3 regions of the Aquibium pacificum genome follow, and region 1 is predicted to be linked to each of the others. Evidence: predicted binding sites of a transcription regulator. Region 1 holds the regulator's gene; each other region holds the start of a gene.

What was found. Region 1 encodes LexA, which represses DNA repair genes until DNA is damaged. Its sites were predicted from a motif close to TGTTCNNNNTGTGTTCNG; they were not measured.
Region 2: the regulator LexA is predicted to act here: its motif matches at 1,229-1,246, upstream of ABGN05_RS10695 (helicase-related protein).
Region 3: the regulator LexA is predicted to act here: its motif matches at 1,307-1,324, upstream of ABGN05_RS27805 (putative DNA modification/repair radical SAM protein).

The regions. Positions count from the first base shown of each region.
Region 1 is NZ_JBDPGJ010000003.1:516,705-519,978, reverse strand. It holds gene ABGN05_RS14970 (ComEC/Rec2 family competence protein) at 1-890, shown strand, start outside; gene lexA (transcriptional repressor LexA) at 946-1,656, opposite strand; gene ABGN05_RS14960 (molybdopterin molybdotransferase MoeA) at 1,769-2,989, opposite strand; gene moaC (cyclic pyranopterin monophosphate synthase MoaC) at 2,979-3,274, opposite strand, start outside.
Region 2 is NZ_JBDPGJ010000002.1:886,099-889,372, reverse strand. It holds gene ABGN05_RS10705 (TRAP transporter substrate-binding protein) at 1-252, opposite strand, end outside; gene ABGN05_RS10700 (LysE family translocator) at 453-1,094, shown strand; gene ABGN05_RS10695 (helicase-related protein) at 1,406-3,274, shown strand, end outside.
Region 3 is NZ_JBDPGJ010000009.1:103,566-106,839, forward strand. It holds gene ABGN05_RS27795 (DUF3616 domain-containing protein) at 1-690, shown strand, start outside; gene ABGN05_RS27800 (GNAT family N-acetyltransferase) at 706-1,212, opposite strand; gene ABGN05_RS27805 (putative DNA modification/repair radical SAM protein) at 1,326-2,561, shown strand; gene ABGN05_RS27810 (UdgX family uracil-DNA binding protein) at 2,564-3,274, shown strand, end outside.

The sequences.
Region 1 (3,274 bases):
GGCATTTCCACCGCATGGCACCGCTCGGTCTCCTCGCCAATCTCGGCGCCATGCCGGTCGTGTCCTTCGTGATCATGCCTTCGGCGGTTCTTGCCGGCATCCTGATGCCGTTGGGCCTCGAAGGCTTCGCGCTCGATGTCATGGGGTGGGGGATCGGGGTCATGGTCTCGATCGCCCAATGGCTTGCCCAACGCACGCCGTTCGACGCGGTCGGCGCGATCCCGCTGTCGGCCGTGCTTTCGATGACCATCGCGCTTGTGCTCGTGACCGTCCTGTCGACATGGCTGCGCCTCGCCGCCTTGCCGTTTTTGATCGTGGGAATTGCGCTCATCGCGGCGCGCGATCTCCCGGACGTCCTGCTCTCGGAGGATGGAAACTTGATCGCGATGCGCACGCGGGCCGGGGAACTTGCCGTCAGCAAGGAGCGCCCGAACCGTTTCGTCACCGGTATCTGGATGGACGCGGCAATGACACACAAGGTTGCGACACCGGTTTCCACCTCCGAATCGCTTACGGCGGTCACAACGGCACAACGCGCTTCGGAGGTCTTCGTCTGCAACGACACGGGTTGCATCGCGCGACACGGCGGCGGAGCGATGGTGGCGTTCGTGCCCGCCGGAGGGAACGCGGGCTCGCTCTGCGGTTTCGTCGACGTCCTGGTGATCGACGATGCGACGGCAGCGAACCCGTGCGCCTCGGCAAAGGTGCTCGTCGTCATCAAACGCGACCTCGCGCGGCGTGGCAGTGCCGAGATCCGCTTGGCGGAGGAAGGGGAGGAACCTCGCGCCGAGATCCGGTTCGCCGTACGGGAGCCGTACCGGCCCTGGCATGATCATCGGCGGTATTCGCGGGAGGCCCGCGGAATGCCGCCTTACAAGCGGGAGCCGTAGCGGTCGCCCAACGCGAATCTCCGTCGAACCGAGGGGACGGAGGACTGGCCCGGCTTCAATACCGCCGGATCAGCCCGACCAGACGGCCCTGGACCTTCACCCGATCCGGCCCGAAGATGCGGGTTTCGTAGGCGGGATTGGCCGCTTCGAGCGCGATCGAGGCGCCCTTGCGGCGGAAACGCTTCAATGTGGCCTCCTCGTCGTCCACGAGCGCCACGACGATCTCGCCCGGACTGGCGGTCGAGGTGCTGCGGATCACCACCGTATCGCCGTCGAGAATGCCCGCCTCGATCATGGAATCGCCCCTGACCTCGAGTGCGAAATGTTCGCCGCCGGAGAGCATGTCCGGCGGAACCGCGACGGAATGCGTCTGGTGCTGGATTGCGTCGATGGGAACGCCGGCTGCGATCCTGCCCATGACGGGAATGGAAATCGCCGCCGTGTCGTCGTTGCTCGCCCGGCGCGCGGGGGCCGGTTCAGGCTTTCTCGAAAGGCTGCCTTCGATGACGCTCGGGGAAAACTTGCGCGGTCCGCCAAGCCCAGGCGCGATGGACTCGGGCAGCCGGATCACCTCCAGCGCGCGAGCCCGGTTCGGCAGCCGCCGGATGAAGCCGCGCTCTTCAAGAGCCGTTATCAGGCGATGGATGCCCGATTTCGACGCCAGGTCGAGCGCCTCCTTCATCTCGTCGAAGGAGGGGGGAATTCCCGACTCCTTCAGCCGCTCGTGGATGAAGAGCAGGAGTTCGTGTTGCTTGCGCGTCAGCATCTTTGCACCCCTCGGGGAATCGGACGGCTAAAAAACAAAACCGGAACAAACCTATCTGTTCCAGTCTTGTTCCGCAACAGTTTAAATTTGAGTGAATCTGTTTACCGTTCGTTCACGACAGCATCAGGAGCTGGCATTCCTCTCCGGCGTCGGCGGGCGGCGCGAAGGGCGCGCGCACGATCAGAGCGGCGGAATCCGCCATCACGCGCAACATGGAGGAATCCTGGATCGCTGAAGGCGTTGCGACAATCCCATCCGCTTCCCGGCGGATTGCGGCGCGCAGATAGTCCTGTCGCTGGTCGTTCGCGGGGACGGGCGCACCAAGGATGCCCTGCCGCAAGTCGGCCTCGTGCAGCCGGCCCGCCATGCACGCGACCAGCGGCTTCAGGAAGACGTAGGAGCAGACGAGGCTCGCGACCGGATTGCCGGGCAGGCCGACGATCTTGCGGCCGCCGAGCGTTCCCGCCATGAGCGGCTTGCCCGGCCGCATGGCGATCTTCCAGAAGTCGAGCTCGCCGCCGCGTGCCGTCAGCACCTCGCGCACGAGGTCGTGGACCCCGACCGACGCGCCGCCGATGGTCACGATGAGGTCCGCGCCCGCTTCGAGCGCCCGGTCGAGCGTGGCCGAGATCGCGTCGCGGTCGTCCGCCACGATCCCACAGTCGAGGACCCGAGCCCCCGCCGACCGGACGATCTCCGCCACGCCGAGCCCGTTCGAAGCAATGATCTGGCCGGGTCCCACGACGCTGCCGGGTGGCAGCAGTTCATCGCCGGTCGCGATGATCGCCACGAGCGGCTTCCTCACAACGTCGAGTGCGGCATGATTGGCCGAGGCGGCGAGCGACAGGGCCGGCGGGTCGAGCCGGCGTCCCCGATCCAGGAGCGGCTGGCCTTCTGAAAAATCGAGGCCACGGGCGCGCACGTGGCGGCTGGCGGCGACGGTCTCCTTCGCCTCTATCATGTCGTCTGCGACCGAGGCGGCGTCTTCTTGGATCAGGACGCAGTCGCTGCCTTCGGGCATCGGCGCGCCGGTGAAGATACGGACCGCCTCACCCGGGCCGACGGCGCCGGAAAACGGTCGTCCCGCCGGCGCAGACCCGATCACCCGCAGCCTGGCCGGCAGCCGGGCGACGTCGGCCGAGCGTACCGCGTAGCCGTCCATGGCGGAGGCGTCGAACGGCGGCTGGGTGCGCAGGGAACGTATGTCCGTGGCGAGAATGCGGTCGCCGCATTCCGCGATCGGCAGGCGTTCGGCGTCCAGCGGCCTGACGCCGTCGAGAAGCAGGCGCAGCGCCTCGTCGACGGGGATGAGTGCCGTTGCCTTAGCCTGCATCGACGTGCCAGTCGCCCGATTTGCCGCCCGACTTCTCCAGCAGGCGGATGCCCGAGATGATCATGCCGCGGTCGACCGCCTTGGCCATGTCGTAGATGGTGAGGCATGCAACCGAGACGGCGGTGAGCGCCTCCATCTCCACGCCGGTCTTGCCGGTCACCGACGCGGTGGCCCTGACGCGCAGCCCGGGCAGGCTCTCGTCCGGGTCGATCTCGACCGACACCTTGTTCAGCATGAGCGGATGGCAGAGCGGAATCAGTTCGTGCGTCTTCTTGGCCGCCATAA
Region 2 (3,274 bases), on a different contig from region 1:
ACCCACGACCGCGCCGGCCGGCAGCAGGTCGATCTTCAGGCGTCCGCCCGACATCTCCTGCACCCGGTCCACATACTGCTGCGCCATCTCCTGAAAGATGTCGGAGGACGGCCACGAAGACTGCATCTTCAGGACGATCGGCGCTTGCGCGAGCACCGCCGGCGCGGCAAGAGTCGTCGCCGCGGCGGCGCCTGCGCCCGCCAGCGACGTGTTCTTCAAGAATCTGCGGCGTGATATCGGTGTGCTGGTCATTGGTTCCTCCCTGAATCTCGTATTGTGATATTCCAGCGAGGCCAGAATATGCGATATGAGCCGGGATGCAAGCAGCCGCTGCGGTTCGACTTTCGCAGCATTTACCGACCTCTTCGCACCTGCAGTATTTCCTCGCCGTTTCTCTTGCACTGCAACAAGACACAGAGCGGATCGGCGAATGCTCGTCTTCCGGAGTTCCCATGACCTTCGTTCCCGAAACCGCGGTGATCCTCCAGTTCGCGATCGCCACCTTCATCATTGCAATCACGCCGGGTCCCGACATGACGCTTTTCGTCGGACGCGCGCTCTCGGAAGGCCGCGGCGCGGGCCTCGCCTGCATGTTCGGCGCCATGACCGGCTGCGTTATCCATACGACCATGGTGGCGCTGGGACTGTCGGCGCTGATCGTCGCCTCGCCGCAGGCATTCCTCGTCTTGAAGATCGTCGGGGCGGGCTATCTGGTCTGGCTGGCATGGCAGGCGGTCACCAAGGGCTCGGCGTTCTCGCCCGACACCCGGACGAGGAAGGCGCGATCGGTGTGGCAGAACTGGGCCACCGGCGTGGGGATCAATCTGCTCAACCCGAAAATCATCCTGTTCTTCATGACCTTCCTGCCGCAGTTCGTCTCGGTCGATGATCCGCACGCTGCGGGGAAGCTGTTTTTCCTCGGTCTGAGCTTCATCCCGCTGTCGCTTCCGGTCACGATCCCCATGGTCCTGGCGGCCGATGGCTTTGCCGGACTTTTGAAGAAGAGCCCGCGGGTCACACGTGTGATCGACTGGCTATTCGCGGGCGTTTTTTCCGCCTTCGCGATAAAGATCTTGACAGCCCAGGCGCGCTGAATCCGGCCGGCCATCGCATCGATTCCTAAGTGACTCAAAAGATTCAGCATTTGGGGCCGCACCAAGTGCCGCAACACCACATCTGGTATCGAACAAAACATGAATCGGAGTGAGTCAGCGATTCGTAGCCGTTTCGTTCGGGACTCGTTCCCGCCAGCCGAGTCCCGCTCCGCCCGAGACAGTTTGCGATTGTGTTCGCGGGGCGGAGACCCTATGTCTTCCGTTCCACGCCGCGCCGGCCTGGCAGGCCGGATACCCACCCACGGGCGATGTTTCGGGGCTTTGGCGCGAAGGGCCGTGTTTCCAGTTCCATGAATGTTCATACGACAAACAGTGCGCCGCTGATCCTTTCCGGGCGCGACGTCACCGCCGTGCTCGGACCGACCAACACCGGCAAGACCCATCTCGCCATCGAGCGCATGGTCGCGCATTCGTCCGGCGTCATCGGACTTCCGCTGCGGCTGCTCGCCCGCGAGGTCTATGGCCGCGTCGCCGAGAAGGTCGGCACTGCGAACGTCGCGCTGATCACCGGCGAGGAGAAGATCCAGCCTCCCGGCGCGCGGTATTCCGTCTGCACCGTCGAGGCCATGCCGCGTGAGACCAACGCCTCCTTCGTGGCCATCGACGAGGTGCAGCTGGCCGGCGACCTCGAGCGCGGCCACGTCTTCACCGACCGTATCCTGCATCTGCGCGGGAGGGACGAGACGCTTCTGCTCGGCGCCGCCACCATGGCCGGCATATTGCAGAAGCTGCTGAAAGGCGTCTCCGTCGTCACCCGCCCGCGCATGTCGCATCTCGCCTATGCCGGATCGAAGAAGATCACGCGACTGCCGCGCCGTTCCGCCATCGTCGCCTTCTCGGCCGACGAGGTCTACGGCATCGCGGAACTGATACGCCGCCAGCGCGGCGGCGCGGCGGTCGTGCTGGGCGCTCTGTCGCCGCGGACCCGCAACGCGCAGGTCGAGATCTACCAGTCCGGCGACGTCGATTTCCTCGTCGCCACCGACGCGATCGGCATGGGCCTGAACCTCGATGTCGATCATGTCGGTTTCGCCCAGAACCGGAAGTTCGACGGATTCCAGTACAGGCAGTTGTCGGCCGCCGAACTCGGCCAGATCGCCGGCCGCGCCGGGCGCCACATGCGCGACGGCACTTTCGGGGTCACCGGCCAGGTTGATCCCTTCGAGGACGACCTCGTCGAGAAGATCGAGGGCCACGATTTCGAGCCTGTCCGGGTCCTGCAATGGCGCACCGCCCAGTTCGATTTCGCCAGCCTCGACGCGCTCAAGCGTTCGGTCGAGACGCCCGCCCCGGTCGATGGCCTCACCAGGGCCCTGCCCGCAGTCGACGCCCAGGCGCTGGATCACGTCTCGCGCGAGGAGGACATCCGCGCGCTGGCTGACCGGCCCCAGCGGGTGGCGCTGCTGTGGGAAGCCTGCGCGTTGCCGGACTACCGCCGGATCGCGCCAGCCCAGCACGCCGATTTGATCGCCTCGATCTTTTCCGATCTCGCGCGGCACGGTCATGTCGACGAAAACTACATGGGCGAGCAGGTGCGCCGCGCCGACTCGACCGATGGCGACATCGACACGCTGTCGCAGCGCATCGCCCAGATCCGCACCTGGACCTTCGTGTCCCACCGACCCGGCTGGCTTGCCGATCCGGCACACTGGCAGGAAAAAACGCGTGAGATCGAGGACAGACTTTCGGATGCCCTGCATGAACGGTTGACGAAACGGTTCGTTGACCGCAGGACATCCGTTCTCATGAGGCGCCTGAGAGAAAACACGATGCTTGAGGCTGAAATCAATCCTGCCGGAGAGGTCCTCGTCGAAGGCCACCACGTCGGGGAGCTGCAGGGGTTCCGCTTCACCGCCGATCAGTCGGCGGGCGGTGAAGACGCCAAGGCGGTTCGCGCGGCCGCGCAGAAGGCGCTGGCGACCGAGTTCGATAACCGCGCCGAACGCTTCGGGGCCGCCGGCAACGGCGACTTCGCGCTCGGCTCCGACGGCATCCTGCGCTGGATCGGCGCGCCCGTCGCGACGCTGGTCGCCGGCGACGACGTGCTGAAGCCTCGGATCGTGCTGTTCGCCGACGAGCAGCTGACGGGTCCTTCCCGGGACAAGGTTTTCGCCCGCATCGAACGCTACGCGAACTTCCAGATCGAGAGCCTGCTGAAG
Region 3 (3,274 bases), on a different contig from region 1:
CTGGGATGCGTCCCACTCGACGATCACGGGGACGGGTTGTACGAACCGGTCGCTGCGATCGATCCTGTCCGTGGCGGCGATGCCCGTAAAGCCGCCATGATGAAAATGGGTAGGAACGGGCAGGAAAACGTACGTCGGTTGCTCGGCTCCGACCCGCTGCTGAAGCCTTTCATGAACGTGCCATGCAAGGAGAACGGGTTCGATATCGAAGGTCTGGCGGTGATCGGCAACCGGGTGTTGCTCGGTCTGCGCGGTCCGGTGGTCGGCACCTACGCCATGATCGTGGAGATGCAGCTCAAGGTGTCGAAGAAGGGCTGGCTCAAGCCGGCGAAGTTCGCAGATGGCGCCCCATATCGCCTGCATGCGGTCGATCTCGCGGGCCTGGGTATTCGCGACCTCCTCGTGGTCGGCGACGACCTGCTGATCCTGGCGGGGCCGACACAGGATATCGAAGGAATCCAGCGTGTGTTCTCGGTTCCCCTCGGCGATCTGTCCGGTGTCATCCCCCGCACAGCCATTCAGGTCGTCAGGACCCTGGAATTGCTCGATGGCCACGACCATGCCGAAGGCATTGCGGTCTTCGAGGCTGACGGCAAGAAGCTGCTCCTGGTATCGCACGACAGTCCGGCACCTGCCCGCTATAGCGAGGCGCGCAACCGCCTGTTGCTGGACGCATTCGCGTTCAAATGACACCCTTTCCTGACCCTAGATCCGGCGCGAAAAATATCGGACCCGCCGTTCGCCGCCGTAGATCTCCGCCTCACCGACCACTTCGAAGCCCAGTGCAGTATGGAAAGCGTCCGAGGCGGGGTTCGGCGGATCGGAGTTCACCTCCGCCGTCACGATCGAATGGCCGGCCTGTCGGGCCGCCTCGAAGAAATGTTGGTAGAGCCGTCGCGCATGTCCCCGCCCCCGCGAGAATGGGGCCACCGCTATCCGGTCGACATAGGCGAAGCGGGGAAAGCGCTCCCGGAACCAGAGGAAGTTTTCGCTGTCGTAATCGGCATCCTGGTCGAAACCGATCATGAACGCCTCCAGGCTGCCGATCCTCCATCCCGCGAAGGACTGCGCCAGGAGATGCGACAGGCGTTTGGCGTCCAGCAGCGACAGTTCCGCTGCGTGCTCATTGTTCAGCGCCAGCACCGCCGGCTCGAAAGCCGCGGTGATCGGCTCGATTGCGGACGGGTTGGCGTGGCTGTCGGACAGGCTCATCGTGGGCGCACCATAGCCGCCGCCAAGCGCACCGCAAGAGAATGCGCCAGTGATTTCCCGCCGGCATGTCAAATTTCATAGCGCCGCCGCAATTCGGAACATATCATGAACTCATGACTGTGATCCCCCTGCGCGAGAAACTCGCGATCCTGTCCGACGCCGCCAAGTACGACGCGTCCTGCGCCTCTTCCGGCGCAGCGAAGCGCAACTCGCTGAAGAGCGGCGGCATCGGCTCGACCGAAAGCACCGGCATCTGCCATTCCTACGCGCCGGACGGGCGCTGCATCTCGCTGCTGAAAATCCTGCTCACCAACTTCTGCATCTACGACTGCAGCTACTGCATCAACCGCTCCTCCTCCAACGTGCGCCGCGCCCGCTTCACGGTCGACGAGGTGGTGAAGCTGACGCTCGACTTCTACAAGCGCAACTATATCGAGGGCCTGTTCCTCTCCTCCGGCGTCATCCGCTCGCCGGACGACACGATGGGCGAGATGGTCGAGATCGCGCGGCGCCTGCGCATCGAACATCGCTTCGCTGGCTACATCCACCTGAAGACCATACCCGAATGCTCGCAGGAGCTGGTCGAGAAGGCCGGGCTTTATGCCGACCGCCTGTCGATCAACGTCGAACTGCCTACCGACGAGGGCGTGAAGAAGCTCGCCCCCGAGAAACGGCCCGAGACGATCCGCGTCTCCATGGCAAGGCTGCGCTCGAAGATCGACGAGAAGTCCGAACCCACGCTGCGCACCAAGACGCGCGAGCGCTTCGCGCCCGGCGGCCAGTCGACGCAAATGATCATCGGCGCGGATGCCACGCCCGACGCCACGATCCTGAAGACGAGTTCCCGGCTCTATGCCAGCTACCACCTCCGCCGCGTCTACTATTCCGCCTTCAGCCCGATCCCGGATTCCTCCGCCGCCCTGCCGCTGATGAAGCCGCCGCTGATGCGCGAGCACCGGCTCTACCAGGCCGACTGGCTGATGCGCTTCTACGGTTTCGGCGAAAGCGAGATCCTCTCCGCCCGCCCCGACGGCATGCTCGACCTCGCCATCGACCCGAAGCTCTCCTGGGCGCTCTCCAACCGCGCCATGTTCCCCCTCGACGTCAACCGCGCCGATCGCGAGGCGCTGCTCCGGGTCCCCGGCCTCGGCACCAAGGTCGTCAAGCGCATCCTGGAGACGCGAAAACATCGCCGGCTGCGGCTGGAGGACGTCGGCCGTCTCTGCCAGTCGATCGCCAAGGTGCGGCCCTTCATCATGGCCGAAGGCTGGTCGCCCGGCGGGCTCACCGATTCCGCCAACCTGCAGGCCAAGGTCGCGCCCGAACCCCGCCAACTGTCGCTGTTCTGACCATGGACGCCGTCGCGAAATCCCTTCCCCGCATCACCGTCCGGCTCGCCGGCCAGACCGATTTCGACGGCTGGCGGAAGGCCGCCCGCGCGCTGGCGATGCGTGAGATCCCGGCCGACCAGGTCGGCTGGGCGGTGTCGGGCGCCGCGAGCGCCGATCTCTTCGACGGCGGCGACCTATCCTCCGATGCAGTGCCGAACGGCGGCACGGCCTTCACGGTGCCTCGCTCTTTCGTGGAAGCGGCGGAAACCGTCATCTGCCATTCGGATCCCGAGCGCTTTTCGCTTCTCTACCGGGTGCTCCTGCGGCTGCGCCGCGAACCGGACCTTTTGAAGATCGCTTCCGATCCCGACGTGCGGCGGCTGGAGGCGATGGCGAAGGCGGTGCGCCGCGACATCCACAAGATGCGCGCCTTCGTGCGCTTTCGCCGCATCGGTTCCGGCGCGGAGGAGCGCCACGTCGCCTGGTTCGAGCCGCAGCATTTCATCGTCGAGCGCAACGCGCCCTTCTTCGTGCGCCGCTTCACCGGCATGCGATGGACGATCCTGACGCCCTGTGCCTCGGCCGACTGGGACGGCGAGCGCCTGGCGATCGGCCCGGGTGCTGCCCGCGCCGACGCCCCGGCCGAGGACAACGCGGAGGCGCTGTGGCGCACGTATTTCTCCTCGATCTTCAATCCCGCACGGCTGAAGGTGAAGGCCATGCAGGCCGAG